Regions from separate parts of the Polycladomyces abyssicola genome, predicted to be linked through region 2. Evidence: predicted binding sites of a transcription regulator. Region 2 holds the regulator's gene; the other holds the start of a gene.
The links. The regulator LexA, encoded in region 2, represses DNA repair genes until DNA is damaged. The targets are predictions, from matches to a motif close to CGAACATATGTTCG.

Region 1 (16,425 bases), 240 kb from region 2:
ACAATTACCAGCGAATCGGCCATCCCGTGCCCTCCCCTCATATAAAACCGTTCCTATTATTTCGGATGTCAACCGCCGATGTCAAATGAGTACCCTGGCGGTTGTTCGTAACATATACAACACCGAGCAACACAAATCCTACAAGTCTCCCCATCCACGGATCAGTTCTTTCCCAATCCTTACCCAACTATCAACATCTCATACACCCATTTGGGGATATGTATATGCCGTTCACATCCGAACAAACTGCATTCCCGGCAATTGTCGGATGCGTTCTTTCAACTGCAGGGACAATAAAACAGAATGAACTGCTTCAGCCGGAAGCGGACATCGATTCATCACTGTTTCCAATGAAACGGGGTCGATCCCGATCAGCGAGAACACCCGCTCTTCCTCCACCGTGAGGGGAAGATTGGCTCCGCCAGAAGATTCGTGAGAAGGCGACGGCATCAGATGAGCGAATTCTTCCCAAATGTCTTCCACCCGACGCACACATTTCGCCCCTTCCTGGATGAGGCGGTGTGTTCCTGCGCTTTGTGTCGAGGTGATCGGCCCCGGTACCGCGAACACTTCCCGTCCTTGTTCCATGCTGCAGTCAGCGGTGATAAGCGACCCGCTCCGCTCCGCGGCCTCCACCACCACCGTGCCGTATGACAATCCGCTGATGATGCGATTGCGTTGAGGAAATAGACCGGGATGCGGTTCCGTCCCCGGCGGCATCTCCGAGCAGACCGCACCGTGTCGGATCAATTCGTGATACAACGATCGGTTGTTTCTGGGATATACCACATCGACGCCCGTCCCCAATACAGCCACTGTCGCCCCGTTTTTCCGCAATGCACCACGATGAGCCTCACTGTCGATCCCCGTCGCCATCCCGCTGACCACTACCCAACCTGCACCAGCCAACTGTTCGGACAACATGCGTGCCGCCTGGCGACCGTACGGTGTCGGCTTTCGAGTCCCCACCACGGCGATGCCCGGGCCGTCAAGAAACGATACATCCCCTTTGACATATAACACCCAAGGAGGTTGCGGGATTTCCCGCAGCAAGGATGGGTAATCGTCATCCCACACTGTAACCGCACAGATCTCCCTTCTTTGCAATTCCACCTTTACTTCACGAACAAACGCCGGGGTACATTTTTCCCTGATCCGATCCAATCGCTGTTGCGTCACACCCATCGCCCGGGCTGCCTCCATCACGGCCGGAGACATTGGATGGGGCGGGACCCAACCGGCCCGATGCAACCGATCAATGGTATGCCAACCCACCCCCTTCACCTGATGCAATGCGATCCATGCATCCCGCTCCTTCACGGTTCCACCCCGCTTACCGTTGAATAAAAAAGGGGACCATGCCGTGCAGGTCCCCTGAAAAAAGCGATGATGTCATTTCTTCGTGATGCAGGCTTCCAGCAAGCCGTTCTCTTTCAGAACCTCGACCAGCGTCTCGCCGATAGCGGCCGGAGTGGGTGCCACTTTGACCCCGCACTCCTCCAACTTTGCGATTTTTTCCGCTGCGGTACCTTTACCGCCGGAGATGATGGCACCAGCATGTCCCATCCGTTTACCCGGAGGCGCCGTTTGTCCACCGATGAACCCGACCACCGGTTTGTCCATGTTCTCCCGAATCCACTCGGCCGCTTCTTCTTCGGCCGTACCGCCGATTTCACCGATCAAGATGACGGCTTTGGTGTCCGGGTCTTCCTGGAACGCCTTCAGGCAGTCAATAAAGTTGGTGCCGTTTACCGGGTCACCGCCGATCCCTACCGCAGTGGACTGTCCGATGCCGCGGGTGGTCAATTGATGTACCGCTTCATAGGTGAGCGTGCCGCTGCGGGACACGATCCCGATGTGACCCGGGGTGTGAATGTATCCGGGCATGATTCCGATTTTGCATTCACCCGGTGTGATGACGCCCGGACAGTTGGGTCCGATCAGACGCGTCTTTTTGCCTTCCATATACCGTTTCACTTTCACCATGTCCAATACCGGGATGCCTTCGGTGATGCAGACGACCAGATCCAGTTCCGCATCCACCGCTTCCATGATCGCGTCCGCGGCGAACGCCGGCGGCACGTAGATCACCGACGCATTGGCTCCCGTTTTTTCCACCGCTTCAGCCACGGTGTTGAACACCGGCACGCCTTCCACCTCAGTGCCCCCTTTACCGGGGGTGACACCGGCCACAATCTGGGTGCCGTATTCAATCATTTGCTTGGTGTGGAACAAGCCGTTGGAACCAGTGATGCCCTGCACGATGACTTTGGTGTCTTTATTGACGAAAATACTCAACTTCGAACCCGCCTTTCCAGATGATCTCGTTTTGCGTCACTTCACCAGCGAAACGATTTTTTGCGCCGCGTCGGCCATCGAATCAGCAGCCACGATTTTCAAGCCGGATTCGTTCAGGATTTGTTTTCCTTTTTCCACGTTGGTTCCTTCCAGCCGCACAACCAGGGGGCGATCCAATCCCACCTGTTTGGCCGCTTCCACGACGCCGGTGGCGATCACGTCGCATTTCATGATTCCGCCGAAAATGTTGACCAAAATCCCCTTGACATTGGGATCAGCCAAAATGATCTTGAAGGCTTCGGTCACTTTTTCGGTCGTCGCGCCGCCGCCCACATCCAGGAAGTTGGCAGGTTCGCCGCCATAATGTTTGATGATGTCCATCGTCGCCATGGCCAGGCCGGCCCCGTTCACCATGCAGCCGATGTTGCCGTCCAAGGCGATGTAGTTGAGGTCGTATTTGGAAGCTTCCACTTCTTTCGGATCTTCTTCATCCAGATCGCGCAACTCCACGATGTCAGGATGACGATACAAGGCATTGTCGTCGAAGTTCAGCTTGGCATCCAATGCCATCACACGCCCGTCGGCTGTCGTGACGAGCGGGTTGATTTCCGCCAACGAACAATCTTTATCAACGAAAGCTTGGTACAAGCCCATCATGAACTTGACGGCTTGGTTCACCCGATCGCGGGGGATGTTGATCGCATAAGCGAGACGACGGGCTTGGAACGGCAGCAAGCCGACAGCCGGATCGATCGTTTCCTTGAAGATTTTTTCCGGTGTTTTGGCCGCCACTTCTTCAATCTCCGTTCCACCTTCTTCGGAAGCCATCATCGTCACGCGACCTTTGGAACGATCCACGACCATGCCAACGTAGTATTCCTTCTCAATTTTGCATCCTTCTTCGATAAGCAGGCGCTTCACTTCTTTTCCTTCGGGGCCGGTTTGATGGGTGACCAGCACTTTGCCCAGCAATTCCTCCGCATAAGCGCGTACTTCATCCAAACTGCGCGCCAGCTTCACCCCGCCCGCTTTACCACGGCCGCCGGCGTGAATTTGCGCTTTAACCACCCACAGCTCTCCGCCCAACGCCCGGGCCGCTTCCACCGCTTCCTCCGGGGTGAAAGCGACTCGCCCGTTCGGCACCGCAACCCCGTACTGTTTCAGCACCTCTTTGCCCTGGTACTCATGTACGTTCATGCTCCATCCCCCTATCCTGGTGTTCTCCCCCGTTGCGATCGGTTTTGCATGTGGTTGGGAGAAACGACTTCCAATTATCAGTTCATTTCGAAACAATCAAACAGCAGAAAGAAACCGAAAGCGCTTCTTCCGGCTATTGCAAGTATAGCGCAAGCGCTCAGGATTGCCAACCGCCCTGCACGCACAAAAACAGAGGGCGCGACACCCTGTCTCGGCCCTCTCACCCCGCAACGCGCGGGCGATTATCCCTTGACGAAATAGCTGATAACACCGGCGATCAAGGCGATCCCCATAAAAAAAGCAATAGAGACCCCCGTGCCGACCATCATGTCGAGCAAATCATTTTCTTGGTTCTCTTCGGGACGCGGTTGCATATGGGAAGCCATGTTTTGAACCTCCTGTCTGGTTTGCCTATGCTGCTGATTCGCATGGAAGCGTTATCTCATCATCCCACATCAGTATAGCACGGTTTCACCGTTTTCGGAAACCTTCTTCGTGTGGTCGACCTTTGCTCACTCCTCCACCGGACGGACATCGACCAGACGATTCAGCGGGACCCGTATCCCGCCATCCGCTCCGCACACTTCGATCCATCCCTGTTCAGGACGAATTCGCCCGACGCGGCCTTGGACGACATAAGGCCCGTCAGGATGGAAGACGGTCCAGCACAATGTCCATCCTTCCCTCATGGCTTCGGATACCAACCGGTCGATCTCTTCCCACCGCTGTTCGTCCAATACGGGGGGAGTATACCGTTCCCGTTTTCGTTCACGGTACAACGCCGCATGTTCCGGAAGAAACATCCGGTGTCCCTCCCACAGTTTATTGCCGCGATCCACGCCGCCGCTCCCCCCTCTGTGCGGCCAAAATATGATCCCGCCGGAACGTGCGCACGGCTTGCCGCTCGTAACAATAAGCTTTGACCGTTTCTGCCGTCATCCGGTAAATTCGTATCTGCCGTTGGGTGATGGCACCCGCCCTATTGTCCATATAAATGATCTCCACCGGTTCATTTTTGCGAACCGCCTGTTGGAGCACGATGTCCACCATAACCCTACACCTCGATTTGGAGAGTGCGACAGAACGTTTGTTCTTATTATATGCACCACGCATTTCATGATACAATCTCCAATTTATTCCACATAAAGGATGAAAAATCTGTGCGTCGGTGATATTGAAAATAACCTTTCCAAAAGGAGGTCTGGTGATGTCAACAAGACGTTATTGGCTGTATTTGGTGGTGCTTCTATTCTTGGCGGGCGTTGTCACAGTATGGAAAGCGCCGTTTGTGGCACGCGACGCTTCTGCCGGTCAACCGACCGCGTCATCACAGGAAAAGAAGTTTTATATGGTAACCGGGGAGTTCAAGGGTCGGTACCAAGGCAAAAAACTGGAAGCGTACCGATGGGACCCCGGTATGATCGTGGTTCATCAAGGGGACCGCGTTCATCTGATGATTCGGGGCGTCAGCGGCAAAGAGCATCCGTTTTCCATCGAAGGGTACAACGTACGGGGTAACGTCAGGCAGGGACATATGACGCACGTCTCCTTTACGGCGAACAAACCCGGTACGTTTCAACTGATTTGCCACACTCATCCCACCGCCGAAACCAATGGTCCCATGATCGGATACATCGTCGTTTTGCCGCGCTAAACAATAACCACAAAAAGGCGTGTTCTAAATCGGTGGAAAACACGCCTTTTTGGCAAGCCCTATTCCCACCGGAATCTCTTAAATTGCACCTTGACAATGTACCAATCATGCGATAAATGAAATATGTACTCCTATTGATTTTGTTTATGGAGTATTTATTTCAAATGAGGTGACAATGATGGAAAACGGTTCATTCCTCCACAAGACTGCTGCTCGTTCCGCCCAAATGTACCGTGAAGCGGCCAGGTGGATACCGGGCGGGGTGACAGCCAACATCAAATATTTCACTCCCTACCCCATCTTCATGGATTCGGCCTCCGGCGCTTACCTTTACGATGTTGACGGCAATCAATATATTGATTACAACCTATGTTACGGAGCGCTCATTCTGGGACACGGGGATCAGAGAATCATCGCCGCCATCAACGAAACATTCTCGCACATCGGTACCACGATCTTCGGAACACCCCATCGGCTGGAAGCGGAAATGGCCCGCGTATTGGTCGACTTGTACCCCGGGATCGAAAAGGTTCGTTTCACCAACTCGGGATTGGAAGCCACATTGCTGGCCATTCGATTAGCCATGGCGTGGACCGGGAGAAAAAAGTTGGCCAAATTTGAAGGTCACTATCACGGAAGTTATGATCAAGTGCTGATCAGCGTAACCCCCCAAAAACGAAATCTCAGACGGCATCCGGTAAAAACGTCAGATTCCCTCGGTCTACCTGAATATTACGCAGAAAACACCGTGGTTCTTCCGTTTAATGAATGGGACCAAACGGAAGAAATCCTCCATCAACATCGTCATGAAATTGCCGCTGTGATCATGGAACCGATCCAGGGAGGATTTATTCCACCGGATGAAACTTTCCTGAAAAGGTTACGTGAACTCACGCAACAATATGGGATCGTACTGATATTTGACGAGGTGAAGACAGGATTTCGCACCGGATTGTCGGGGGCGCAAGGTATATACGGGGTGGTTCCCGATTTGACCGCCCTCGGAAAAGTGTTGGGAGGCGGGTTTCCTGTCGGAGCGGTTGGAGGTCGGGTGGAAATGATGGAATTATGTTCACCCGCCAGTGGAGTGGACATTTTGACGACCGAACAGCAACCACCGTCTTTTGGTCAGGACCAACCCTTATTTCACAGCGGCACTTATAACGGTCATCCCATTGTCCTCACCGCTGGATTGGCTACGATCCAAGTACTTCGAGAATCCGGAGTTTATCCGCAACTGGAGGCAAACACGACGCAATTGCGCAACGGAATGGAGGAAATCTTGTCCCGCTACGGAATCGCGTCTCAGACCGTCGGCATAGGCAGCATATTCAATTTGGTGCTGGCGGATCTGCCTGTCCGCCGTATCCAGGATGTCTTGGAGTCAAATCTGTCTTTGCGGAGGAATTTGGACACGCACTTGTTAAACCAAGGAGTTTTCATCAAACCGCTCAATCGTTTCTCTCTGTCAACGGCCCATTCCGCCGAAGTGATTGATGAAACACTGGAACGATTTGAGCTTGCCGTCAAAAGTCTGGTAAGAAAGTAGGGATGCCCGTGTCTGACAAGCATGACGTTTTTCAAAGAATACGGCAGAAAATCAGCCGGATGAGCAAGGCACAACGACAAATTGCGGCTTATATCGAGGCACACCCGGATACCGTGCCGTTTTTGACTACGGCCCAGTTGGCCAAACAAGCAGGTGTAGGCGAAGCGACCGTCATCCGCTTCGCCACCACCCTCGGATTTGCGGGATTTACGGAAATGCAACGCAGTTTGCAAGAACAGCTTCGCAAACGCGTCACAACGGTTGAGCGGTTGGACTTGGCAGAAGAACTGTACTCCGAAGAACAACGCATCGCCTATGAAGTTTTATCCGATGATCTGTCCAATTTGAAACAAACCATTCAGATGTTGGACATCGATATGTTCGGCAAAGCCGTTCAACAGATACACCAAGCAAAATCCGTCACCATCATCGCATTTCGCAGCTCCCATGCTTTGGGTTCATTCTTGGCGTTTTATCTGCATTTGCTGAAGAAAAACACCCGGCTGATCACGGAATCCGATACGATGTTCGAACAACTTTCCACGCTGGGTTCCAATGATTTGGTTATTGGAATCAGTTTTTCCCGCTATACGTCACGAACGGTTCAAGCCTTGCAATATGTGAGAAAGCAAGGGGTAAAGACATTGGCGATTACCGATTCGCACCGTTCACCCCTTGCAAACACATCCGATCTCTACCTGATCGCTGCGAGCAGCTCGCCTTCTTTCCTCGACTCTTTCGTCGCCCCACTCAGCCTGATCAACGCGTTGCTGATCGCGGTTGCAAGGATCAATAAACAGGAAATTACCCGTCATCTGAAAAATATGGAGCACTTGTGGGAGATGGAAGGGATTTATTATCCTTCGGAAAACAAAATCGGCCGGTAGTTGGGGAGGAGGTTGGGACCCGTTGGAGAAAACAACTCGCGTCCTGGATAATAGAATGGATCAAGCAGGCTGATGATAACCGCTGATTCTGTCATCACCTGGATTCAAGAGGGGGAATCGCTTTGTACATCCAATTTGATACACCTCACCAGTATGTGTTTATCCACGAACACGTGCGGCATCTCTTGTTGTTATGGCCGAAGGAAGAAAAAAACCAGCTATATGTGGCGGAATGGAAGGATGATACCCTGTGGTTGCGTTATCCGGGGGAAACCTACACCGAAACGGTCTGGGATCAGGTGGAACCGTTTTTCTTCCAAAGACTGAAGACAGAAGAAAAGGAGATCCATGCCGTTTTGGGTGCCACCTTTCGCCAGGGCAAAAGGTTGTATGCCATGTACTACAACCGAGACAATCCGGGGGACGACCTCTATTTTTTCGAAGTTCGCTCACAACGCCTGCATGAAATCCCGGATGAGGAATATGAAAACGTCGTTCAGGCGTTTTTGCTGGAGTATCCGGAATATATGGGAAAAGAAGAATGACGGAGACACCGGCTGTCAAGGGTCTCCGTCACTACCGTATCCCTGTGGAATCTTCTCGCCAAATCGAGCTTAGCGGTAATGATCAAACAGAAGGAACATTCCCCTCTGCCGCTCCCGGCAACGGATCGGGAAAAGTCGACCAATCTAACTGCATCTCCTCATCGGTCAACAGACACCCATCCAACTCGCGCTCCACTTGTTGCCGATCCATATCCACACCGATCAGTACCAACTCCGTCACACGATCTCCCCAAATGGGGTGCCATCGCCGTGCCGTCTCCGGTTCCGCCACCAACACCCGCTCCATCTCTTCTTCCGAAAGAGCGGCAACCCAATGGCCCATCGGTCCCACTTGAATAGATGGTCCTGCCTGTGAGAGCAGCACGGCAGTGTCATGACGTGTAGCCAACCAAATCATCCCTTTGGCGCGCACGATCGTTTCCGGCCACTCTTCCATCCAACGGGCCAACCGTTCAGGATGAAACGGCCGACGTCGCCGGTAAACAAAAGAAGAAATGCCGTACTCCTCCGTTTCGGGAGTGTGGCTATCTTTTTGCAATTCCTGGATCCAACCGGCCGCCTGACTGGCCCGCTCCAGATCAAACAAGCCTGTGTTCAGAATTTCCGACGGGTTGATTCGGCCGTGAGAAGTGCGGATCAGCTTGGCTTGCGGTTGTAGTTTGCGCAAGACGGCCTCCAACCTTTGCAAATCCTCCTCCTCCACCAGATCGCATTTGTTGAGGATCAAGACGTCGCAAAACTCAATCTGGTCAATCAACAGATCGGATACATCCCTGGTATCATCTTTACTGACTGCCTGTTGACGGTCCAACAAGGTTTCGCCCGAAGCGAAATCATGCCAGAAACGGTACGCATCCACCACGGTTACCATACAGTCCAACCGGCACAGCGACGAAAGATCGATACCGTGTTCCTCATCCAAATAGGTGAAGGTCTGGGCAACCGGCACCGGTTCACTGATCCCCGATGACTCGATCAATATGTAATCGAACCGACCCTGCTTGGCCAACCGTTCCACTTCCCGCAACAAATCCTCCCGCAGCGTGCAACAGATACAACCGTTGGACATCTCCACCAACTTCTCTTCCGTCCGGGACAAAGCGCCGCTCCGATCGATCAGTCCGGTATCCACATTGATCTCACTCATATCATTGACGATCACAGCCACTCTGAGCCCTTGCCGATTTTGCAGAACATGGTTGAGAATAGTTGTTTTCCCCGATCCCATGTAACCGCTCAATACGGTAACCGGTATTTTCCCTTTCATTTTTCTCCTCCTTAAATCGAATTCATTACTGATTTCAATCCATACAAACCTCATTTTATACAAGGCATCTCTTTTTGTAAATCGTAATTATTACGTTTTATAATCAAAAAAAGAGGTCACTTTACTCGGGTGACATCACACATCAACCACCGTATGCCCAAACCAAAACACCCACAAAACCGACGCACGCCGCCAATCCGGCCAACCAAACCGCACCGTAGGCCGAACGTCGCTGGCGAAACAACAACGGGATCAGCGCCAACAGGATCAGCGCCACCAATACCGACAACCCACCGAGAAGATGTCCCTGCCATTCCGCACGTAGACCGGGATGCCATTTCCCGGGAAACAATCCCTCAAACAACGGGGACACACCGACAGCCTGTACTGTCTCTGCCACGGTGTGCGGTGCTGCTTCCTGACTCATCCACGCGGTGATGGCCACCACCAGCAATATCAAGATCGCTTCCGCGCGTATCCAGGGCAGGGGATTTACCCCTTCGCCCCGCGCCAGTTTTCGGCGAATCCATCCGCCATTCACCCCGGCCATGACCAATACCCCAGCAGTCATCCACTGTTTGATCAACAACGCTTCCCCGTAAGGCAATACCCAGGAAGCAACATACTCAGGAGCAATGATACCCATCAATCCCCAACCAGCCAGGATGACGGCCGTCACGCAACCGATCGCCGTCGGAGTAAACCACCGAAGAAAAGAAAGCCAACGCGCGGTGTCAACCGTAAAGAAACCGGCCATCATCAATCCACCCGCCCATATACATACCGCGGTCAGATGAACCGAATGCAAAACCCAACCGCTGACACCTGAAACGGAAGCGGCGTGGCCCATCCACGACTTGATCAGGATTAGCATCCATGTACCGATCAAAGCCAAACCAGACGTCCATTTGGAGCTGGTCATATCCCGTGCCTGAAGAAATAGGGCGAGCAAAATCGATGCTGCCATCAAGCCCAACCAAACTTGCCCGGTACGTGAGAGAAACACTCCCAGCCGAATGGCCTCCATCCAACCCGTATCCGGTGCCAAAAAAAGAACCAGACGCAGGACGGGAACAAAAGAAGCAAGGCCCGCTAACAGAGTGACCAAGGGAAACAGGCGGTGCGGGAAAACAACGATCGGTTTGTACTCATCCCCCACCAGTGAAAGAAGCGCCCCGCCCGTCAACAGGGCGAGGCACGTCACTGCCATCGTCTCGAACAATGTTTGAACCCATACGATCATGCTTTCGGCTTCCTCCAGAACAACCAGCCCACAATCACCGCGGCGCTGAGTATCAGTAAGGCCACCACCCAGATCACGGGAGAAGAAGTGGACCGTTTAACCGGAGCGGGATGTTGGTCGTGATGCGGCGTAGGCTGTTGTTTGGGTACGGTCGGCGGTTTTTGGCTGGTCGATGTTTTACCCGCTTTCACCTCAAAGTGAAATGACCCTTGCATCGGATGACCGTCCAATCCGATGATTTTCCACTGGGCGGTGTAGTTGCCGTCCGGCAGGGCGGACCCCAATGTCGCTTCCAACGTATCCCCTTGAATCTTGACGGAAGACGGTTTAACCGTGTGCCCAGCGTCGTCACGCAGTTCCACCGAACCACCCTGTTCAATGCGCTCCTCAAACACCAACGTGAGCTTCTGCACTGGTTGGGAAACCGTGTCCCCATCACCCGGTGTCGATTGTTTCAGGTGCGTGTGGGCCCACGTCAGTGAAGGCACGAGCCAAATACACAAGCACAAACCGATATACCTGATCCATTTTCGGTTCATATTTTCCACCTCGTCCAAGCAGACTGAACGCAGTACCCAATCTTACTATAATATAACACCCATTAGGTGAAATCCTCAGGACTTTCACAGAAGATACGAAAATACGTCACGGGTTTTCATCAAAAGTTGGTTGAAAATCACCGGATACGGTTTTGCCCAGGAAATACGTGGTCCATGAAACTATTCTAACAGGAGTCCGTCGGATATCGTCCATGAAACGGGGGATTTCCTCTAAATGGAGGCCTATGTACTCAATCTTACTAAGATCGAAACCCCGTCGGGCATGCAGGAACGACTGAAAGCCGTCTTGAACCAGTATCTTATGTGATTCTACGAGATCGACGGGAGGGCTGACCAATGAGTTTTGTTATCGGTGTTGACCTGGGCACGAGCGCGGTCAAAACCGTGATTGTGAATCGGGAGGGAGAAGTTTGTTACGAAGTGTCCAAAAGTTACCCACTACACCAAACATCAGACTTCCTCCAGGGTCACTTCTATCTCCTGGGATGATAATACAATTAATATAATTTAAAACATTTTGATATTTTGTAAACGATTGATAATGTAAACGTTTTCAATTATAATCAACTCTAGTTGGACAGCAGGGATAGCTGTCGGGATATGATGATAAGAATGCATGAAATTAGTATTCATATTATTTTTATATTCAATCTCATTTTGATTGATATAAAATTTGAGTTTTTTGATTATCATAACCCCAGTAACATCACTTTTGATTCATACAGCGGCCGACGAGAAAACTCGTCTACTTTTTCTAGAAGAGAATGTTCTTGAAGCTGTTATCTGTCTTGGTGCGAAATCAATACCCTATCAATCATCCGAATAGTCGGTAATTGATTGTTGAGTATCTGCTACATAAAAGTGGATTAACTGATCAAAAGGAGTGTTACAAAGATGACGAAGATCACTGACTATTCTTCTTTAAGTTCCTCTTTTTCTTGGGAGACTGTACTGAATCACTATGACTGGAATCCTCGTGAGCGTTTCAATGTGGCACACGAGGTATGTGATCGTTATGCCGAAGATCCTTCTCGTATAGCCATATTCTATGAGGACCAGTTTGGCAATCAAAAAACCATCACATATCGAGAACTGCGTGACTGGTCCAATCAAATGGCCAATGTATTTCGCAAGCTTGGTATTAAGCGAGGAGACAGGGTTTGTGCACTGCTCCCGAAGAATCCCGCACTGATCGTGTATATTCTAGCTGCTTGGAAGGTAGGTGCAGTTTACGTACCACTATTTACAGCGTTTGGTCCGCAAGCAATCGAATATCGTATCAATCATTCTGAAGCAAAGGTGATTATAACCAATCAAACTCATCGTCCCAAATTACCACCAAAAGAAAAAGTCCCCTCACTTGAGCATATTTTCGTAATCGATGGAACGCCGAATCCGGGTGATTTGCCTTTTTGGGATACCCTTGCACTTGAGTCTCCTGAACATCGGACAGAAGAAATGACAGTAGACGATCTGTTGGCTATACAGTATACATCAGGATCCACCGGTATGCCAAAGGGAGCCATGTGGTCACACAATCTGCTTATTAATATTTATCCGTATATGCGTTACGCGATCGATCTGCGAGACGACGATATATTCTTAGGCGGTGCGGATCCGGGCTGGGCTTATGGGCTGATTTTTTGCACATTTGCACCCATGTGCTTTGGAGTCCCGATTGTTTTTTACGAAGGACCCTTTAAGCCAGAGACCTATTATTCCCTGATGGAAAAATACAGTGTAACGAATTTTGCGTATGCCCCAACGGCCTATCGAGCAATGGTAGCATCAGGATCACAGGTAATCAGCAAATACCATATTAAAGTAAGAGCCATGAGCTCTGCTGGTGAACCTCTTAACCCTGAGGTAATACAGTTTTTCAAAAAACATCTAGGAGTAACAGTGAAAGACCACTACGGGTTATCCGAAACATTGATGCTAATAGGTAATTTTAACGCAATCGATATGGAAATCCGTCCGGGGTCGATGGGATTTGCTTTACCAGGTTTTGAAGTTGCTTTACTTGATCATGCAGGTGTACCAGTAGCCGATGGTAGTGTGGGACAAATTGCGTTCAATACTGATTCATTTCCAAATGTTTTCAAAGGATATTGGAAAGATCCTGATAAGACTGCGGAAAAAATGATCGGAAATTGGTTCTTGACAGGTGACCTAGCATTCAAGGATCGAGAAGGGTACTTTTGGTTCCAAGGTCGGGCTGACGACATCATTTCGAGCGCCGGATATCGAATTGGACCTTTTGAGATTGAAAGTTGTCTACTGGAACACCCGGCTGTAGTTGAAGCAGCCGCTGTTGGAAAACCAGATCCGATGAAAGGAGAAATCGTAAAAGCGTTTGTTGTACTAGCAGACGAATTCACACCTTCGGATGAATTGGCACAAGAGTTATCCCTGTATGTAAAAAACCGCCTTTCAAAACATGAGTATCCGCGTGAAGTTGAATTCGTAACTGAATTACCCAAAACTCCCAGCGGTAAGATTCAACGGTTCATTCTCCGAAACCAAGAAATAGAAAAAAATAATGCTTCGCAACAAAAACAAATCTAAAAGGAAGGAAATCCTACGGTTTCTTTCATAAACACAAAATGACTTGAGCGCCAAAAGTGGTGCCTCAAGTCATTTTTCCATTTACTAGGTATATGGCGGTGAACACTCCCTCTACCAGACATGGCAAAGGCCCGATTAGGTCTCACTACCAACTGGGTATTTGTATTGTAGACACCCGAAACCTTCTGGTAGAGTCGGATGATAAACTCTGAAAAACTCTATACCGATTCCATATTGGAACGAATCTGCAACGCAACACAGTCAAGTTCTGAGCGTTCCGGATGGTTCGAGTAGCAACCATCGATCCGGAATGAATCTCCCTTAAAACGCGGAACTACATGCAGATGGCAGTGAAATACATCCTGAAATGCGGCTTCCCCATCGGCTAAAAGTAAGTTGATCCCTTCACAGTACACTCCGGACAACCGAATCGCAGTCGCTATTTTCTTTGCTACCGTCATCATACGAGCAACCACAGAGTCCGGCACCTCGGACAATGACTCATAGTGCACTTTCGGGATTACAAGGGTATGTCCGGGATTGATAGGAGCGATATCAAGGAAAGCAAGGATTTGAGCATCTTCATAAACGATACTGGCTGGTTCATCCTTTTGAACGATGGAACAAAAAATACAGGAAACCTGTCGATCTTCCATCATAGCGTTCCTCCTTTACACGGACCCGGTTCTGCATCTAATGTCTGCTGTTGAATGCAACAAATACCTTGACTTTACAAGTTACAGGCAAATGTCAAAGGGTTGAGGTAACAAGATGTAATCAGAACATTTAGCAGGCTAAAGGAAAAGACCAGTCGTGGTTTTGTCGACTGGTCCGTCGAATAATTATAGAGGAAGAGTGAAACTACTATTTCTTGAGCTTTTCCTTTGGAATCGTAGTAGCTTTCTTTTTCACCGCTTGTCTCCTCTCATACCCAACCACAAACCAAAGACGTTTTCCAGTGCAGACACCATCCATTCGAATGCATGAGCAAATGCCTTTTCCTCATCCGTCGGTCCCGGGCAAAGACTGAACACGGCATCGATTCCACACGCTCTCAACTCTTTTACCACTGCGGGATCGTATGCTCCGGACACACAGATCACCGGCTTTCCGTACCTTTTCGCACGTTTGGCCACTCCGACCGGCGCTTTTCCCCGCAGAGTCTGATGGTCCGTCCTTCCTTCACCGGTGATGACCAAATCCACTTCTCTCACCCGCTCGTCAAACCGGCATACGTCCAACAACAACTCAATTCCCGGTTCCAGTCGGGCCCCACAAAATGCAGCCAAACCTGCCCCCGTACCCCCGGCCGCTCCTCCTCCGGGCAGACGGGACACATCTACGCCCAAATCACGTCGTATCACATCGGACAACCGGCGCAGATTCGCATCCAACGTCTTAACCATCTCAGGTGTCGCCCCTTTTTGCGGACCAAACACATGGGAGGCACCATTTTCCCCGTATAAAGGATTGTCCACATCACAGGCCACGCGGATCGTCACTTCTTTCAGCCGCGGGTGCATCTGGCTCGTGTCCAATTTCGCCACTTCTCCCACATGTTGGCCACCTTGCTTCACCGGTCTCCCCTTTTCGTCCCATGCTCTCAGCCCGAGTGCCTGCGCCATGCCCAGTCCGCCGTCATTGGTGGCACTGCCGCCGATAGCTACCAGGATTTCCCGGACTTCAGGCAAATCCAGTGCAGACCGGATCAACAAGCCCGTCCCGTATGTAGACGTTTGATACGGATTGCGCTCCGCGGGAGACAATAGTGGTAATCCTGAAGCCGAAGCCAGCTCCACAATCGCCGTTTGTCCCACCACGGCTAAATCAGCGGTGATCGGACGACCCAACGGGTCCACCGTCTTCACCGGGATTCGTTTCCCTTCCACAGCCTGCAACACGCAATCCACCGTTCCTTCCCCGCCGTCGGCGATCGGCAACCCTGTCACTTCAATGTGTCGGTCCACACGCGCCGCCGCCATACACCCTGCTTCCACCACCTGTGCGGAAGACAAGCTGCCTTTGAAAGAATCGGAGGCAATCAACACCTTCATCCCATCATCCCCTTATCGATTGATACTTATCGTCTGCTCGGCTTGAACAACCCCACACAGTCCGGATATAATGAGGTTCGACGACAACAAAGATACACCGACCACCGACGTTGGCGAAAGAGGTGGTACGATGCCGGTTTGGATGACATGGGCCGTCATTATCTGGGTCATGATCATGATCGGATTTCTCTCAATCGGCGGTTATTTCATGTTTCGCAAGTTTCTCAAAGGCATGCCCAAGGAAGACGGCAAGTCGATTTTGGAATGGCAGGCTTATTATATCGAAAAAACGCGGCACATGTGGTCGGATGAACAAAAAGAACTGCTGGAGGACTTGGTGCGTCCGGTTCCCAAGATGTTCCGGGATACCGCTCGTCAGACAATTGCGGGTAAAATCGGCGAGCTTGCGCTGAAGGAAAATGCCGACCGCATCACTGAAGACCTGATTATCCGCGGATACATCCAGGCGACGCCGAAGCGGGATCACAAATGGCTGATTCGCACCCTGAAGGAGAAGCAGATCGACCTCACCCCGTACCAAGAATACTTTTAGACAAAAAGGTTCGTTCCCGAGTATGAAGG
Region 2 (16,425 bases):
CCCTGGTAGCAATGCCGCGACGGAAGCATCGTTTCCTTGGGAAGCATATGTAGCTCGTTTAGCGTTTAGCAGGAAAGAAATGAATTCGTTGTGCACTTGAATCTCCTTCATAGTTTGTTTAGCAAACCTGTATGTAATATTATTCAGTTTGTCGATATCTACAGCAAAAAGATTGAATCAATTCCCTCTTCTTCTACATCATATCATATAGAATGGAATTTGTAACCATAGATAAACAAATGGACAGAAAGGGATCAAAAGAAAAAAATACCAAGATTAAAAAGTATCTCCCCTAGCTCCGTGGTCCCCAAAGCATCACAGACACCCCGATCAAGCTGATCCCTGCTCCAATCCAGTCATAGAAATCGGGAGTCTTCTTGTCGATGAGCCATCCCCACAAAACAGACATGACTATGAACACTCCCCCGTAAGCAGCGTAAACCCGACCAAAGGAAGGAAAAGATTGAAAAGTGGCGATAATCCCGTAGAAGGACAAAGTAAGCCCACCAATCAATCCCCAGTAAAACGGTTTTCCCTCCCGTAACCAAAGCCAGATCATATATCCCCCGCCGATTTCCGCCAACCCGGCAAGAAAAAACAAAAACACTGCTTGAATCATCTTTTGTTTCCACCCTCTCCAATGTTAAACCGGTCTCCAATGGTAAGACCGGTTCTTCATGTGCCGCCACCAATATGTGCCGAATCAGCTAATACAGTATAACCTTTTTTCCTTTAAGTAAATACACATGAAACTGGCAATACGTCTCAAATCCGAGCTTCTTGTATGTGTTTAAACCTGCTTCTCTTGCTTGAAGAACCGCCCATTTATATCCTTGATTCAACGACGCTTCTAGTAAATATTGTGACGTGGAACTCGCCAGCCCTTTTTCTCATTAACGGAAGCGTTGCTACATCGTATACGCCTACAACTATATCATTATAGTAAAGGGCTGTCGTAACAGCTGGTTGCCCATCATAAAAGCCTAAGTAAAACTGAACTGGTGAAGTATCATTAAGAAGATGCTGTCCATAATGATCAAAAATCCCTTGTTTTAAACTTGAATCCATATTAAACCCCTCTACGTATAGATCTCCCCCCCAAAGTGGACATAAATAAGTGGCGGAGGTGCAAATTGACGATAATTTGTTCTCCGGAACACACATTCCGGGGAACTTATGTTTGTTCTTTGGAGCAGATTCGTGTATACTGGAGAAAATGGGAAACATCATCGACTAGGAGTTGAGGGTGATGACAACGCGACTCTCCTCGCGGCAAAAGGCAATCTTGGACTACATAAAGAAATCGGTCAAAGAGAAGGGATATCCTCCGTCAGTTCGCGAAATCGGGGAAGCAGTCGGCTTGGCGTCCAGCTCAACGGTACACGGTCATCTTGCCCGTCTGGAAAAGAAGGGGTTCATCCGACGTGATCCCACCAAACCGAGGGCAATTGAACTTTTGGATCGCGGGGATCTAGAGGAAACGGCCCGCTCTTCTGACACCGTATTGGTACCGCTGGTCGGGAAAGTCACCGCGGGGGAACCCATCACTGCAATCGAGAATGTGGAAGAATACCTTCCTCTCCCTCGTCGCCTGGTCGGCAATGCAGAACGGGCGTTTGTCTTGTCCGTTCACGGAAACAGTATGATCAATGCCGGCATTCTTGATGGTGACCATGTGGTGGTACGACAGCAGAACACTGCCGAAAACGGGGATATCGTCGTGGCGATGACCCAGGACGGGGAAGCCACCGTAAAACGCTTCTACAAAGAAAAGGATCATATTCGCCTGCAACCGGAAAACGACGAGATGGAACCGATCCGTCTGACAAGTGTCAGTATTTTGGGGAAAGTAATCGGGGTATTCCGGGAAATTCATTGAGAGATCCAAGCAGTGGCTGAGGCTTTTGAGACAAACCCAGCGTTATTTCCGCTGGGTTTGATTATGATTCGGGAAATTCTTTTCGATGTTCATTTAGACCCTCTAACTGAGGGGCTTTTTTAGTGTGAAGATTTTTTCTCGGCAAGCGGAGAAACCGACCAAATTGATAGCGATAGTGCGTTTTGCCCGCGCCGTTCGTGAAGGGCGATGGCGGGTTAATCGAATTCGCTTGGAAACTAACCATGGCTCCGGACTTTTGCAGTCAGAAGACTAAGATTGAGTCGCTTGTATAGCGGCTTTCACTGTCTGGGCAAGATTCCTCATATTTCCGACTCCCTGGAAATGCAAATAAATGATGCGTGGTTTTTCATAAATCCAGTGGTTGTGTATGGCGGAAATCTCTAAGTTTCCTTTACGTAACGTATCCAATACAGGAGTAACTTCGCTTTCAAGCAGAGAAAACTCGCCCGTCACCACTGTTTTCCCATGAGTTATTTGTTCAAATGTAGCGATAAACTCCAATTCCATTGTCTCTGGTGAGAGTTTGATCCCCCTGTAAGTAATAGGGATATTACGAGGAATTTCTACCTTACAAACCCCTTTTTCCGCTTTTGCATTCGTACCAAAAATTTGTTCAAGGACTTTACATCCCGTTTTCTCATTACCATAAACCATTTGTATAGGAAAAGAGACGATCATCAAACAAGATGTCAAAATAAAAAATATTTTCTTCACGCAGACCACCTTCATATTTTGTTTAACGTTTATCCTAACCATGTGTGTGTCAGTTATTCAAAAACCAGACATTAATCATGAATAAATTGACGAGAATAAGAAAAGCATGATATTCGAACAAACCATTCGAACAAACCAAAATGGGTGATAAAGATGAGAAAAGCGTATCTGATCTTCATCGCATTGTTCCTACTATCGGCGGGATGCAACACAGCCAAACAAATCGGAGAAGCACCTCCTCGCCCCAAGCAGCTTAGCAATCAGACTGCTCATCCGGAAACAGTACCAATGGAGAGCCGAGGCAGGGTACTCCCTGATAAAAGAGGGGAGAATAATCTCAGATCCAAAACAGCCAAACCTCGCATTGAGTCCATCGGCTTTTTGGAACCGGTAAACCCCGCCCAAGCCGTATCCGATGTCAATGAGGCTGGCCGACATCTGACTTACATCGGTTTTTTCAGTTACCGTGTTCAACCCAATGGAGATTTGATTCCTTTAAATGATGCCGCCCCCTTGGCAGCTGCCAAACGGAACAAGGCAGTCCCGATGTTGGTGATTACCAACTTCGCTCGAGGAAATTTCCAGCCCGATGTCGCGCATCGGATCTTTACCGACCCGATGGCGTCTCGACGGCTGATTCAAAACGTAATCCGTGTCATGAAGCAAAAAGGTTACCGTGCTCTAAACGTTGATTTTGAACACATCCGTGAAAAAGATCGGCAGCTGTACAACGGTTTTTTGGCAACGCTGTTGCCACGGGTCAAAAAGGAAGGATATGTGGTATCCACCGCCTTGGCCCCAAAATCGAGTGACAAACAGGCAGGTCCTTGGCATGGTGCCCATGATTATGCCTTCCATGGTAAAATAGCGGATTTTGTTATTCTGATGACCTATGAATGGGGTTGGACTGGTGGACCTCCCATGGCCGTTTCTCCGATCCCTCAAGTTCGTAAAGTCGTCGATTATGCCGTTTCCAAGATCCCTCGGGAAAAGATTATCATGGGAGCTCCCCTGTACGGTTATGACTGGGTACTCCCATATAAAAAAGGCGGCCCTCCGGCTAAACGGGTGTCGCCCAAGGAAGCCGAGACTTTCGCTTACATGAAATCACTGAAAATCCAATACAATAACCGGGATCAAGCTCCGTACTTCTTCTATACGGATCAGCGTGGAAAAAAACATGTGGTCTGGTTCGAAAACGCACAGAGTGCCCAAGCCAAGTTCAACTTGATCAAGGAGTATCGGCTTCGGGGGATCGGCTATTGGGTTCTGGGAGAGGATTTTCCCAGGAACTGGCCCCTGCTTCAAGATAACTTCATCATCCGCAAGCATTGAGTCCAAAGAAAAACAGCCTGCCGATCATGTTCGGCAGGCTGTTTTTTGCCTTATTGATACTTCTCAACGAAACGTTGAATCCGATCCAACGCTTTTTCCAGTTGTTCCATGGATGTCGCGTACGAAATGCGGATATGATCGGGAGATCCAAAAGCCGAACCGGGGACGACCGCTACTTTTTCTTCGTCCAACAATGCTTTTACCCATGTATCCACATCCTCGAAAGGTGAAGCATCAATGGCCGTGCGCACATTGACGAACGCGTAAAATGCTCCTTGCGGCGGCAAGATGCGGAACCCAGGGATCTCGGACAGCCGTTTCACCACGAAATCGCGGCGTTCCTTGAACGCGGCCCGCATCGTATCCACCGGTTCCTGCGTACCGGTCAATGCGGCAATCGCCGCATATTGAGCGATGGAGGTGGGGTTGGAGGTGCTGTGGCTGGCCAATCCCGTCATCGCCTTGATGATGCGGGCATCTCCAGCAGCATAACCAATCCGCCAACCGGTCATCGAGTAGGTTTTGGACACGCCGTTGATCACAATGGTATTCCGGTAGAAATCCGGCCCCAGACTGGCGATGCTCACATGTTTTTCTTCACCATAAATCAAGTGCTGATAAATTTCGTCAGAAATGATCACCACATCGTGCTCAAGGCACACTTCGCCGAGTGACCGCAGCTCCTCCTCTGTGTAGACCATCCCGGTCGGATTGGACGGGCTGTTGATCAGAAAGGCACGTGTCCGGTCCGTAATCGCAGCGCGCAGTTGTTCCGGTGTGACTTTGAACTGTTGTTCCTCAGTCCCTTCCACGATCACCGGGACACCTCCGGCCAGCTTCACCTGCTCAATATAGCTGACCCAGTACGGAGCTGGGATAATCACTTCGTCACCGGGATCCAACATGACCTGAAACAAGTTGTACAGTGCATGCTTGGCCCCGACTGTAACCACGATCTGATCGGGTTCGTAATTCAAACCGTTGTCTTGACGAAACTTGTCGGCGATGGCTTTTTTCAGCTCGGGTATCCCGCCCGAAGCCGTGTATTTCGTGTGCCCCGCACGCATGGCTTCTTCGGCCGCCTTTAAGATATGTTCCGGCGTGTTGAAGTCCGGCTCGCCAGCGCCGAGGCCGATGACGTCATGTCCTTGTTGTCTCAGTTCTTTCGCTTTAGCGGTGATGGCCAGCGTGGACGAAGGGGTCAGTTGCTGAGCCCGCTCAGAAAGTCTCATGAGTTCTCCTCCTCCAAATCCCCTGGTTTGCTCCATATTGTACTGCAACTGTTGCTGTACATCAATCGCCAACCGTGACAGGAAGTTTATGAGCAACCCAGGTGGTGGATGGTGTATAAAAGCGAGCCTTTCTTCTCGGATAAAGGCTCGCTTTGGTAAACATTACTGTTCAACCAGATTTCGGGTTTCGCGCGCGATCATCAATTCCTCATCGGTCGGAATGACCAACACGGCCACCCGTGAGTTTTCCGTGCTGATGATCCGCTCCTGTTTGGAGCGTTCGGCGTTTTTCTCCCGATCCAACTCTACGCCAAGGAAGGTCAACCCCTTACAGACACGCTCGCGTACGAGCGAAGCATTTTCTCCGACACCGGCCGTGAAAATAATGGCATCCACACCGTCCATGGCCGCCGCATAAGCCCCAATCGCCTTGCGCAGACGATATGTATACATATCCAACGCAAGACGGGCATGATCGTTACCTTCAAACATCGCTTCAGTGATTTCACGCATATCGCCGGACAATCCCGACACGCCCAAAAGACCGCTGTGTTTGTTCATCATGGAATTGACTTCAGCCAGCGTCAATTCCTCCTTGGCCATCACGAACGGAACGATGGCCGGGTCAATGCTGCCACAACGAGTTCCCATCATCAAACCTTCCAACGGGGTCATCCCCATAGTGGTGTCCACGGATTTTCCGTATTGAACGGCCGCAAGACTGGCCCCGTTGCCGATGTGGCATGAAATGAGCTTCAACTCTTCCAACGGACGTCCCAACACTTCCGCCGCGCGCAAGGTTACGTATTTATGGGATGTACCGTGGAACCCGTAACGGCGGATCTTGTACTTCTGATACAGTACCCGAGGCAGCGGATACATAAACGCGTAGTCCGGCATCGTTTGATGGAACGCCGTATCGAATACCGCCACATGTGAGGCATGGGGCAGATGTTGGCGCGCTGCTTCGATCCCGAGCAGGTTAGGCGGATTGTGCAGCGGCGCCAAATCCACGTTGCGCCGGATCTCACGGATGACTTCGTCATCAATAATGACGGATTCAGAAAAGGATTCGCCGCCGTGCACCACGCGGTGGCCAACAGCGGCAACCTCCTCAACACTTTGAATTACTCCTTTTTGTGGATCGGTTAACAAAGAGAGTACTTTGTTCAATCCCTCACTGTGATCCAAGATCTCCGCTGTTTCCACCCACTCATCTCGGCCGGTTACACGATGCGTCAAAATCGCGCTGTCCGTACCGATCCGTTCGACCAAGCCATTGGCCAGAACCGATTCATCCTTCATCTCAAACAACTGATACTTAATGGATGAACTCCCGCAATTGATCACCAGAACCTTCATCGGACATCCTTCCTATCCAACCGTTCTCCATCTTCGTTGTAGCGGAAAAAGCCTTCCCCTGTTTTGACACCGAGATGCCCGGCACGCACCATCTTTTTGAGCAACGGCGCCGGCCGGTATTTGGTGTCGCCGTATTCACGGAACAGACGTTCCATGGCTTTGAGCACGGAATCCAATCCAAAGTGATCGGCCATTTCCAGCGGGCCCATGGGGAATTTGTATCCCCGCTTCATCGCCAGATCAATCTCCTCGGCGGATGCCACCCCTTCCATCAGGGTATGGATGGCTTCATTGATGAGCAGCATACTCAGCCTGGTCGTGACAAAACCGGGCGACTCATATACTTCGATTCCGACCAGGTCCATCCCCTTAACCCAGTTGCGAATCGTTTCAAACGTCTCATTCGACGTTTTGAGCCCGCGGATTATCTCCACTACGTCCACTTTGGCCACCGGATGAACAAAATGAAGGCCGATCACTCGATCTGGCCGTTCAGTCGCAGCGGCGATTTCCGTCAAACTCAACGTGGATGTATTGCTGGCCAGGATTACTTCCGGCCGGCAGATCCGGTCGCATTGTACAAACACATCTTTTTTCACATCCAAATCTTCATAGACCGATTCGATAACCAAATCGGCATTTTTCAGTGATTCAAAGTCCGTCGTGAACCGAATCCGGGAGAGAATCCCCTTCTTCTCGGCAGCCGTAATCCCCCATTTGGCCAGCTGCTTGTCCAAACTGATCTCAATATGATGGCGGGCTTGTTCTGCGCGTTCCGGGGATTGCTCCAGCAGTGTCACCTCAAACCCTTTTTTGGACAACAGCTCGGCAATCCCCTGACCCATCGTGCCACCACCGATCACTGCGATTTCATGAATCGATGACAAGGCACATCTCCTTCCCTTCTACCCGATCTTGGCTTGTACCGGTACCGCTTTTTCCATCATCTTGCGGAATTGGTCTCCGGAAAGCGTTTCTTCCTGCAGCAGCACCTGCAGACATGCGTCAAACAGTTTCCGGTACCGGGCCAGCAGTTCGTACGTTTCTTTATGCAGTGCATGCAAAATCCGGGTCGACTCGTCCTGCATCTTTTCCTTATTGATCCACTCCGGATCGATGATGCCGAGATCGGAAAGACCGGTTTCGATCAAGGTCCGGGTGTATTGGTTGGCTTGCTGGTAATCGTTGCGCGCACCGGTGCTGCGGTTGCCGTAAATCAGCTCTTCAGCAGCCGCACCCGCGAGGCAAATCTTGATCTGGTCTTCGATCTGTTTCCGTGTGTACAGATACCGGTCTTCACCCGGATGCTGGCGTACATACCCCAATGCCTGCCCCCGCGGGGACAAGGCTACTTGCGAAACGGAACCGGGTCGGACCAGCTCCGAGATGATGGCGTGCCCCAACTCGTGAATCGCCACACGCTCACGTTCTTCTTGTGTTGCTTCCCGGTCCGTCTTTTCTCCCATCATCACTTTGTCGATCGCAGCGGACAAATGACGTTGGGTGATTTCCTGACTGTTCTCCCGCATCGCATAAATCGCCGCCTCGTTGGTGACACTCTCCAACTGGGCGCCGGAAAATCCGAATGTCTCCACAGCAAGACGTTCCAGGCTTACATCGTCGGCCAACGGCTTGTTTTGCGTGTGCAACTGGAGGACGTGCAGACGAGCTTTTTTATCGGGCAGATCCACTTCGATCTGCCGATCGAAGCGCCCCGGACGCAGCAATGCCGGGTCCAGCATATCCTTCCGGTTGGTGGCCGCGATCACGAGAATCCGGATGTCTTGATCCGTCGTGATGCCGTCCATTTCCGTGAGCAGCTGGTTGAGTGTCTGATCATACTCACGGTGTTGTGAACCTTCCCGATGGCCACCAATGGCATCAATTTCGTCAATAAAAACAATGCCGCTGGTTTTTTGATTCCGTTTGGCCAACGTCCGCACTTCTTGAAACAATTCACGCATCCGTTGGGCGCCCACCCCGACATACATCTCCACGAATTCGCTACCGGACGCCGATACGAATACCGAATCAGTATAGTGAGCCGCTGCCTTCGCCATCAGGGTTTTCCCCGTGCCGGGCGGACCAGACAACAAAATCCCCTTGATGGGGCGGATGCCGTATTGCGAAATCTGGTCACGGTGGATCAGGAAGTCCAGCGCTTCCTTCAGTTCTTTCTTGGCGCGCTCGTGACCACCGATATCATCGAACGACGTAGTAGGCACCGATGCTTTGCTCTGGACCAACTTTTTCCGGCTCAATGTGAACCCGTTGCCACGCGATTGTGCAAACAGGTACGCTCCCGTGCCAATAGCCAACAACGTCACCAACGGTAAGACACTGTAGCCCAAAGTCAAAAGGAACACGATCAACGCGGAGGCGGAACCGAAGGCAATCGCTTTACCCATTATCCTTCACCCCGGAGTTCGATTTATGCAACGGGAGAACGCGGTAAAGGGTATGCGGCCCACGATGCAGCTCCACGTAGAGGAACTGATCGTCCATCGTAATATCGTAACGGATCTGCATCGATTTGGCCACTGTATCCACCGATTTCGGAATTTGCGAATATCGCGCGTTCACCAATCCTTCCTCAATGCCGAATACCATCCGATTCCAAGCCCGGTTCAACACCGGATCCGGCTTGTCTACCAACTGAATGGTTACCGCGCGTTCTCCAACCATGTTTTTGACACGTTTGTTCAAATATGGAAATTGGTTGGTGAAAGAAAAAGCAGGATCCGTGTTTGCTTTTATCCATACACGATCGGGTTCGATGCGCAATTCGACCAGCTGAAAATGGGGCTCGTGTGTCAGCATCGCCTCGATCGGTTTTTTCAACGCCCACCACTGATAAGCAAAATAGCCTCCAAACAACAAAACTAGCGTGACAACCAAGCTGAGAATCGCAGCCATGACGCGCGTTTTCACGGGTGTCACGTCTCCTCTCTACGATTCTGTCGATCACAATCAGTATATCATAAAATATATATGGTTTGATGGAAGGAATCCCTGGAAAAACCAAAACGGCGGAAATCCGCCGTTTCATCGAACAGGGTGAAACACATAGCGAATGGTCTGTCGTAGATGACCATCGGAACGAATCTCGGCCACCATCTGCTCCAACGTATGAGTTTTCGGCACATACCACAACCGATACCTAACGTCGAAGTGGTGTCCGATGATCTCTGCAAAGTCGCTGGGCGGCGTACCCATCCATTTGCTGAGTATCTTGCCTACTTGACGTTCATTCAGATCCTTCTGAAGCACAATGGTCCGCTTCCCCTGCCACTTGACCGTTCCGATTCGTTCGACCCGCCCCCCTACACGCTGCATCCAGAGCAGGTGATCGCGCGGAGACATTAATCCCAGTTGTCTGGGTGTGGCCGTTTCCTGCGTACCCGACCGTGACAAGTGGATGTGATCCCCTTTTTTGACCACCTGGATTTGTTTTCCCTCGTTTTGCATCGTCCAGTCTTGACCCGATTGTTCTCCGTTCATGGTAACGGTTGCCCCGCTTCCGTTTACTATGAGCTGGAATGCATATTGTTCTTTTGCCAACTGTTTCCCCACAACGGACTGCCAATCCTTCGCTGCCCGGACTTCCACGGATTGTTTGGAGGAAGCGTCGGGCGCTGCTTGAGAACAAGCGGCCAGGAGAATCAGGAGGAAAAGGAAAGGAAGCCGTCGCATGCCAGTCATCCCCCTTCGCCGTTGGTGTCATTCCATTGTATGTTGACAACCAACGGTTCACGACTCCAGCCAAAAGAAAATGCCCGGTTTTACGGGCAATTGGACATACGTACAAAATGTGTTAGACATATTGACTCCGTCTCGGGTGATACTATTCCTGCCTGAGGAGGTGAGCATCATGACTGCTTCCCTTTCCTCCGGTTGGATTTTGGAGGTGCTGAAATCCCATCTGTCCGACGAAGAATGGGACCGGATTCAGACGGTGATGCATGCAGAATCGTGGGCATCCCCTTCCGCCCGCAAACGGCGTTGGCGGACTGAAGAGGAGGAGATCCCCTTACGGTTCACATTGGACATCGATGTAAAATCTTGATCAGTACCTAGTTTGACTACATTTCTCCTGCCTATACCTCTCCCCAATATTTACCTGCCCTCACCGGGCAGGCTTTTTTTAGGGAGCAATCGCCTGAAAAGCCCGATTGGCCTCGTAAATAATCCGTTCTTCATCCAATGTCAGGCATTCGCGATCCTTCATAATCGGCCGCCCGTCGACATAAACGTCTCGTACATCGGTACTGACGGCCGCGTATGCCAAATGGGACTCCACATCATGCAACGGCTGCAAATGAGCTTGGCGCAGTTCCACCGTGATGAAGTCCGCTTTTTTTCCTGGTTCCAACGTGCCGATTTCCCGGTCGAGGAACAACGCTTCCGCACCGTAGATGGTTCCCATGCGAAGGGCCACATCCGCTGTTACCGCCAATGGGTCCTCATTGGCTCCTTTATGGATCAGCGCAGCCAGGCGAATTTCTTCCAGCATATCCACATTGTTGTTGCTGGCCGGTCCGTCCGTCCCCAATGACGGTCGCATCCCATGCGCGAGCATTTTCGCGATCGGTGCGATACCGCTTCCCAGCTTGAGGTTGCTTCCCGGGTTATGTGAGACTTTGACGTCTTTTTCCGCCAACAACGCGATCTCGTCATCTGTCAGATGAACGGCATGAGCCACCAGGCAAGGCAAGTCGAACACGCCCAGTTTATCCAGATGCTCCACGGGACGAACGCCGTACTGATCCACGTTTTGTTGAACTTCAGCGGCTGTCTCCGACATGTGTGTATGAATGGGTAATTGATACTCCGCGGCACTTTCCACGAACCTCCGGATAAAATCTGGTGAACAGGTATACGGAGCGTGAGGGGCCATCATTGTCGTGATCCGACCGTCCGCCTGATTGTGCCAATCTCGGGCGAACTGGACGGCTTCTTTCCATTTGGCCACCTGCTCCTCTTCCGAACAGAGTCCGATCGCACCACGACACAGACGCGCCCGGATACCGGCTTCCACCACGACTTCGGCCACTTGGTCCATGTGATCATACATGTCGAGGAAACACGTCGTACCACCCTTGATCATCTCCAATACGGTCAGCGCCGTTCCCCAGCGAACCTGTTCGGGACCGAAACGAGCCTCCATCGGCCACATTTTTTCTTCCAACCAAGTCTTCAGCGGCAGATCGTCTCCGTATCCGCGCAACAATGACATGGCGGCGTGACCGTGAGTGTTGACCCATCCGGGTAAAATCGCATGTCCGCTCATGTCGATCACTTCATCGTAACCGGAACGATCTTCCGGCACGGGACCGACGTATGTAATTCGGTCGTTTTCCACCGCCAACGCAGCATTGGTCAGTGGTTTTTCCCCGTCCTTCATGGTCAGGATGGTTGCATGGATAAACAAACGTTTCAAAAATAGACGCCTCCCCACACATGAAATGCCAGTCAGAAACCACGATAACCGAAATAGCGCGGAGAAACAAGAGGGCGCTTACTTGGGTATCCATTTCAAAATATCGGTCAGATCGTGCCGCGAATCTTCTGTAAGCATCACGGCGAACAAATCCCCTTTTTCCGTTAGACGCCCATGAATGGTAGCCAGCGTAAACTGTTCAGGACGAACGCCCTTTTTCAATTCTTCCCATGTCAGCGGAGTGGATACCGGTGCACCTTTACGTGCGCGGGGTGAATATGGGGCGATCAGGGATTTGCCGCGCCAGTGTTGCAAGTAATCAAAATAAACTTTGTCTCCCCTGTTTTTCACCGTCCGTTCGATGGTGATCAAACGCGGATATTTTTGGGCGAGATACATCGCGACAAACCGACTTACCCTGCGCGTATCATCAAAAGTGTAACGGCGACGGATCGGCACGTAAACCTGCAGTCCTGTCGCTCCCGACGTTTTGACATACGACGACAGTCCCATGCCGTCCAATACTTCTTTGGTGTAAAGCGCCACTTCCACCACTTTTTCAAACGGCGGGGCGGACGGGTCCAAGTCAAACACGAGTTCGGGAGGTAAGTCCGGGGCGTCCACGCGGTCGAACGATAGGTGAAACTCCAAACACGCCAAATTGGCCAGCCACGCTAACGTGGCCGTATCTTCCAAGAGTATGTATTCCACCTCGTTCCAAGCGGCGGTGCGCACCCAGTCGGGAGCGTGGGACGGCACATTTTTTTGATAAAACGATTTCCCATGCACCCCGTCCGGAAAACGAATCGTCGTCAACCATCTTCCGCGGCAATGGGGCAACATCCACGGCGCCAATCGTGTCAGGTACAACAGATACGACCATTTGGTGATGCCATCCTCGGGATACATCATTTTGTCCGGATTGGAAATTGTCAGTTCTTTTCCTTCCACACGAATCGTGCGTTTCTCTTTCACACCCATGGCGACTTCACTTCCTGCGCCCATTTTTTCGGGACAAACGTCCAAATGTCCCATTCTTACATACATTGAGAATGTGCCTGCACGATTAAGAAAGAAGAGGAGGAATATCAGATGGCGAAAGAAAAGAAAGCCCCAAAGAAAGCGACTGCCCAAGTGAAGAACCAAGAGGAAGTCACCTTGAACGAAAACGAATTCGATTCCCCCGCTTATGACTATGGTCTGGAAGGTTTTTACGGATATCCCGGTTATTCAGATTATCCGTATCCCACCACCAGCGAGTATCCTGTTACGGGCGACGATTTTTATTCTTATGATTACGGAACATACGATTACACGATCGAGACAGTCCCGGGGGATCCGAACGCGCAAACCAGCATATTCCCATTCTTCGGTTTCCCGTTCTTCGGTTTCCCGTTCTTCCGTCCGTTCCCATTCTTCGGATTTCCGTTTTTTTGGTGATTGAAAGTCCAATGTCGCTTCCGACCAAAAAACAAATTAGATCGTGCCGTGATCCGGCCGAAACATACATTGGGAATGTGCCTGAACAACGACGAGGAGGATCGTCCAATGGCAGACCGCTCAAGTGAAGAGCGAAGGCAAAGCCGCCCTGAATAAAACGAATCCGGTTACCCCGCCTATGGCTACGGTCCACAAGGTTATTACGGATATCCTGGTTATTCGGATTATCAGTATCCCGCCACCAGCTAAGGCCTTTTCTTGGGTGGCGAGAGCTCATCCTCTCAGACACGGCATTACCATCATCCTTATTGTCCCCCTTATCATCCGTACTATCCCCCTTACTACCGACGCCCCTATCCGTTCTATCCTCCCTATTACCGCCCCTATACACCATACCCTTCCCCGTCTTACCCCTATCCTTGCTGATACCCGAGACCTTTGCCCGCTATGGCGGGGAATTCATCCTCGCGACAAGCGGGATTTTTTATTTATGGCGACATAGGGAACCCTTTGATGACGGGTGAACGCAACGTTCCATCCGGCGTCCATGAAAGAAACCGTACCTGAACGGTCAACAGCGGCTGTAACCAAACGACTGTTTCCGTTGACGGAAAACGCGGGACGACGGCAACCGGCGGTTTGGACATTTGCAATTGGGGAAGAAATTGAGTTAATATGGTCAGCTCCTGTTGATTCAATCCGGTAGCCGCTTTACCAATATACCGTTCGGGCGCTCCTGCGGGTTCCCCCAAAATCAGTGCATTTACCCGTCCTTGCCGCAAAGTGGCCCCGATCACCGCCGCTTGCATCTCGCGAAAATACTTTACCTTCTGCCATGTGGGATGCTTGTGCCCCACATAATACACACCCTCTCGTTCCTTGATCACGATCCCTTCCATGTCTTTCTTCTTCATGGTTTCAAACAGTGCCGTACCATTTTCATAGTTATCGCAAACATGGATTCGCTTTAATCCGGGAGGAATCAGCCGGGTCAATCGTTCGTAACGTTCCAAGAGGGGACGGTCCGTCCACCAACGTCCGTCGGCAAACAACAGATCAAACACCATATAATACACCGGAATGCGATCCATTAACCGGGACTGGTTGGCCGGAGATCCCAAATCCCGCTTCAACACCCGAAAAAAATCGGGACGACCGTCTTTAAGGGCCACCACTTCGCCGTCGAGTAACACACTCTCACATTCCAACAACGTCAACTCCGCCAACAGATCGGGATATGTCTGTGTCCGTTCGTTTTGCTTGCGATTGTACAACCACCACCCGGATTCATCTTTGCATGCCAGCAGCCGAACCCCGTCCCATTTGACTTGATACCAATACCTGTCGCTTTGGGGAATCGTCGTTTGCAATACCGGCTCCATTGGCTGAATTGCGGGCAGTCTCATATTGCGCCTCCCTCCGCAGTTTAGTCTGCCCCAATCCAGTTGTGGGCCATCCCTCTCGGTAAAGGAGCGATTTTTTCCCATGTGAGCGACAACCTGAGCCTATCGAGTATCGGAAAAGTGCAGCCGCGGGCAATATCCTCCACTTTGCCCGCGGCCTTGAAGCATCAGTTTATGAGTCTTTTTTCCACCACTTCGTCCACTTTTTTGCCAGCCAGTACGGTCCGATCAACAAAAAACGGGGATTGCTGAAAAAAGAAGGTTTTTTTCCTTCAAATGCATGACCGACGAACTGCAAAATCCAGCCCGCCACGAACAGGATGAGGGCGGTTTTCCATTGAAAAAACACCAACGGAATCGAGATCACGATCATTGGGATGCCGAACGCGTGCGTCAATTGGTTGATCGGATGTTGGTGATCCTGTTTGTATTTCTCCAACAATTCAGATAAACGCATGCACCAAACACCTCCCATCTACCGTTTTCGCTTCGTTCCAACAAACTCCCTTCTAAAATGTCCCTCTTGTCCCATATAGATAAAGAAAACGGAGTTCAAAAATGGAGGCGGCCATGAAACCGGGAATCAAACAAATCTTGATGCAGTCCTTTATTTTCACTGCATTGGCGGTAAACGTGATGTTGGGTGCACTGCTTTGGGCGAGGGGGCAAGTGTCTCTGCCGGCCACTGCGCCCACCACCACCGTTCCCGTCTTGCCGGGTGAAAAGGTGGAGGTGCAAGATCGGTTTGAAGGAGCCGAACAACATGGCGACTGGCGGATTGAAACGTATGAGAAGGTGGAGTATCGCTACGACCGTTACGGTCGGTTATTGGAGGTCATTCCCACCGGTGAGAAAACCTATTTACGGTACTGGGACACACAAGAGCGGCCGAAACCGTGAGAACTTATTCCGTTCCGGCCGCCTTCCTTTTTTGAGCCGCATCGATGCTGGCCTTGAGCGCTTCCATCAGATCGACCACTTTTTCCGGTTCAGCTTCTGGTGCTTCCACGATTTCTTCTCCGCGGATTTTCTTTTCGATCGCTTCTTGCAACGTTTCGCGGTAATCGTCCCGATACTTTCCGGGATCAAACGGTGTGGACAAGCTATCGATCAGCTGACGCGCCATTTCCATTTCTTTTTCCGGCAATACCGTCTCTTGCGGTACCCCCGGAACCAATGCCGCGGATCGCACTTCATCAGGGTAAAAGATCGTTTCCATCACCAGACAGTTCTGATACACCCTGACGACCGCCAGATTTTGCTTGGAACGAATCGTGATCTGCGCCACGCCGATTTTCCCTGTCTGTTCCATCGCCTCCCTGAGCAATGTGTACGCTCGTTCCCCGGTATCACCCGGCCCCAAATAATAGGTGCGGTCGAAGAAAATCGGATCGATTTCCCTCAAATCCACAAAGTCGAGAATTTCGATCGCCTTGCGGTTTTCCGGTGCGATCGCCTCCAGTTCCTCTTTTTCCATCAATACGAATTTACCGTCCGCATATTCCACCCCTTTCACGACATCGGCCCACGGCACTTCCTCCTTGCAATAAGGACAGGTTCGGGTATATTGCAATGGTGTCCGGCATTTTTTGTGTAACA

Region 1: a site for LexA is predicted at 4,576-4,589, ahead of KI215_RS09265 (WYL domain-containing protein). Genes of this name have one in related genera too.

What each region holds. Positions count from the first base shown of each region.
Region 1 is NZ_AP024601.1:1,847,184-1,863,608, forward strand. It holds gene topA (type I DNA topoisomerase) at 1-23, opposite strand, end outside; gene dprA (DNA-processing protein DprA) at 232-1,320, opposite strand; gene sucD (succinate--CoA ligase subunit alpha) at 1,393-2,298, opposite strand; gene sucC (ADP-forming succinate--CoA ligase subunit beta) at 2,335-3,495, opposite strand; gene KI215_RS09255 (hypothetical protein) at 3,738-3,881, opposite strand; gene KI215_RS09260 (YolD-like family protein) at 4,008-4,334, opposite strand; gene KI215_RS09265 (WYL domain-containing protein) at 4,318-4,545, opposite strand; gene KI215_RS09270 (cupredoxin domain-containing protein) at 4,703-5,149, shown strand; gene KI215_RS09275 (aspartate aminotransferase family protein) at 5,328-6,698, shown strand; gene KI215_RS09280 (MurR/RpiR family transcriptional regulator) at 6,701-7,585, shown strand; gene KI215_RS09285 (hypothetical protein) at 7,708-8,130, shown strand; gene KI215_RS09290 (GTP-binding protein) at 8,213-9,418, opposite strand; gene KI215_RS09295 (copper resistance D family protein) at 9,561-10,661, opposite strand; gene KI215_RS09300 (copper resistance CopC family protein) at 10,658-11,200, opposite strand; gene KI215_RS09305 (acetate--CoA ligase) at 12,116-13,789, shown strand; gene KI215_RS09310 (HIT family protein) at 14,008-14,448, opposite strand; gene KI215_RS09315 (glycerate kinase) at 14,698-15,843, opposite strand; gene KI215_RS09320 (DUF2621 family protein) at 15,974-16,396, shown strand.
Region 2 is NZ_AP024601.1:1,606,823-1,623,247, reverse strand. It holds gene KI215_RS08145 (DUF5680 domain-containing protein) at 1-96, opposite strand, end outside; gene KI215_RS08140 (YnfA family protein) at 293-619, opposite strand; gene lexA (transcriptional repressor LexA) at 1,250-1,879, shown strand; gene KI215_RS08130 (DUF1259 domain-containing protein) at 2,150-2,614, opposite strand; gene KI215_RS08125 (glycosyl hydrolase family 18 protein) at 2,768-3,949, shown strand; gene KI215_RS08120 (pyridoxal phosphate-dependent aminotransferase) at 4,000-5,181, opposite strand; gene KI215_RS08115 (acetate/propionate family kinase) at 5,344-6,543, opposite strand; gene KI215_RS08110 (3-hydroxyacyl-CoA dehydrogenase family protein) at 6,540-7,430, opposite strand; gene KI215_RS08105 (AAA family ATPase) at 7,449-8,951, opposite strand; gene KI215_RS08100 (hypothetical protein) at 8,944-9,474, opposite strand; gene KI215_RS08095 (hypothetical protein) at 9,589-10,236, opposite strand; gene KI215_RS08090 (hypothetical protein) at 10,415-10,609, shown strand; gene KI215_RS08085 (amidohydrolase) at 10,688-11,947, opposite strand; gene ligD (non-homologous end-joining DNA ligase) at 12,062-12,964, opposite strand; gene KI215_RS08075 (hypothetical protein) at 13,076-13,423, shown strand; gene KI215_RS08070 (ATP-dependent DNA ligase) at 13,912-14,829, opposite strand; gene KI215_RS08065 (Mpo1-like protein) at 14,999-15,283, opposite strand; gene KI215_RS08060 (hypothetical protein) at 15,397-15,726, shown strand; gene ku (non-homologous end joining protein Ku) at 15,731-16,425, opposite strand, start outside.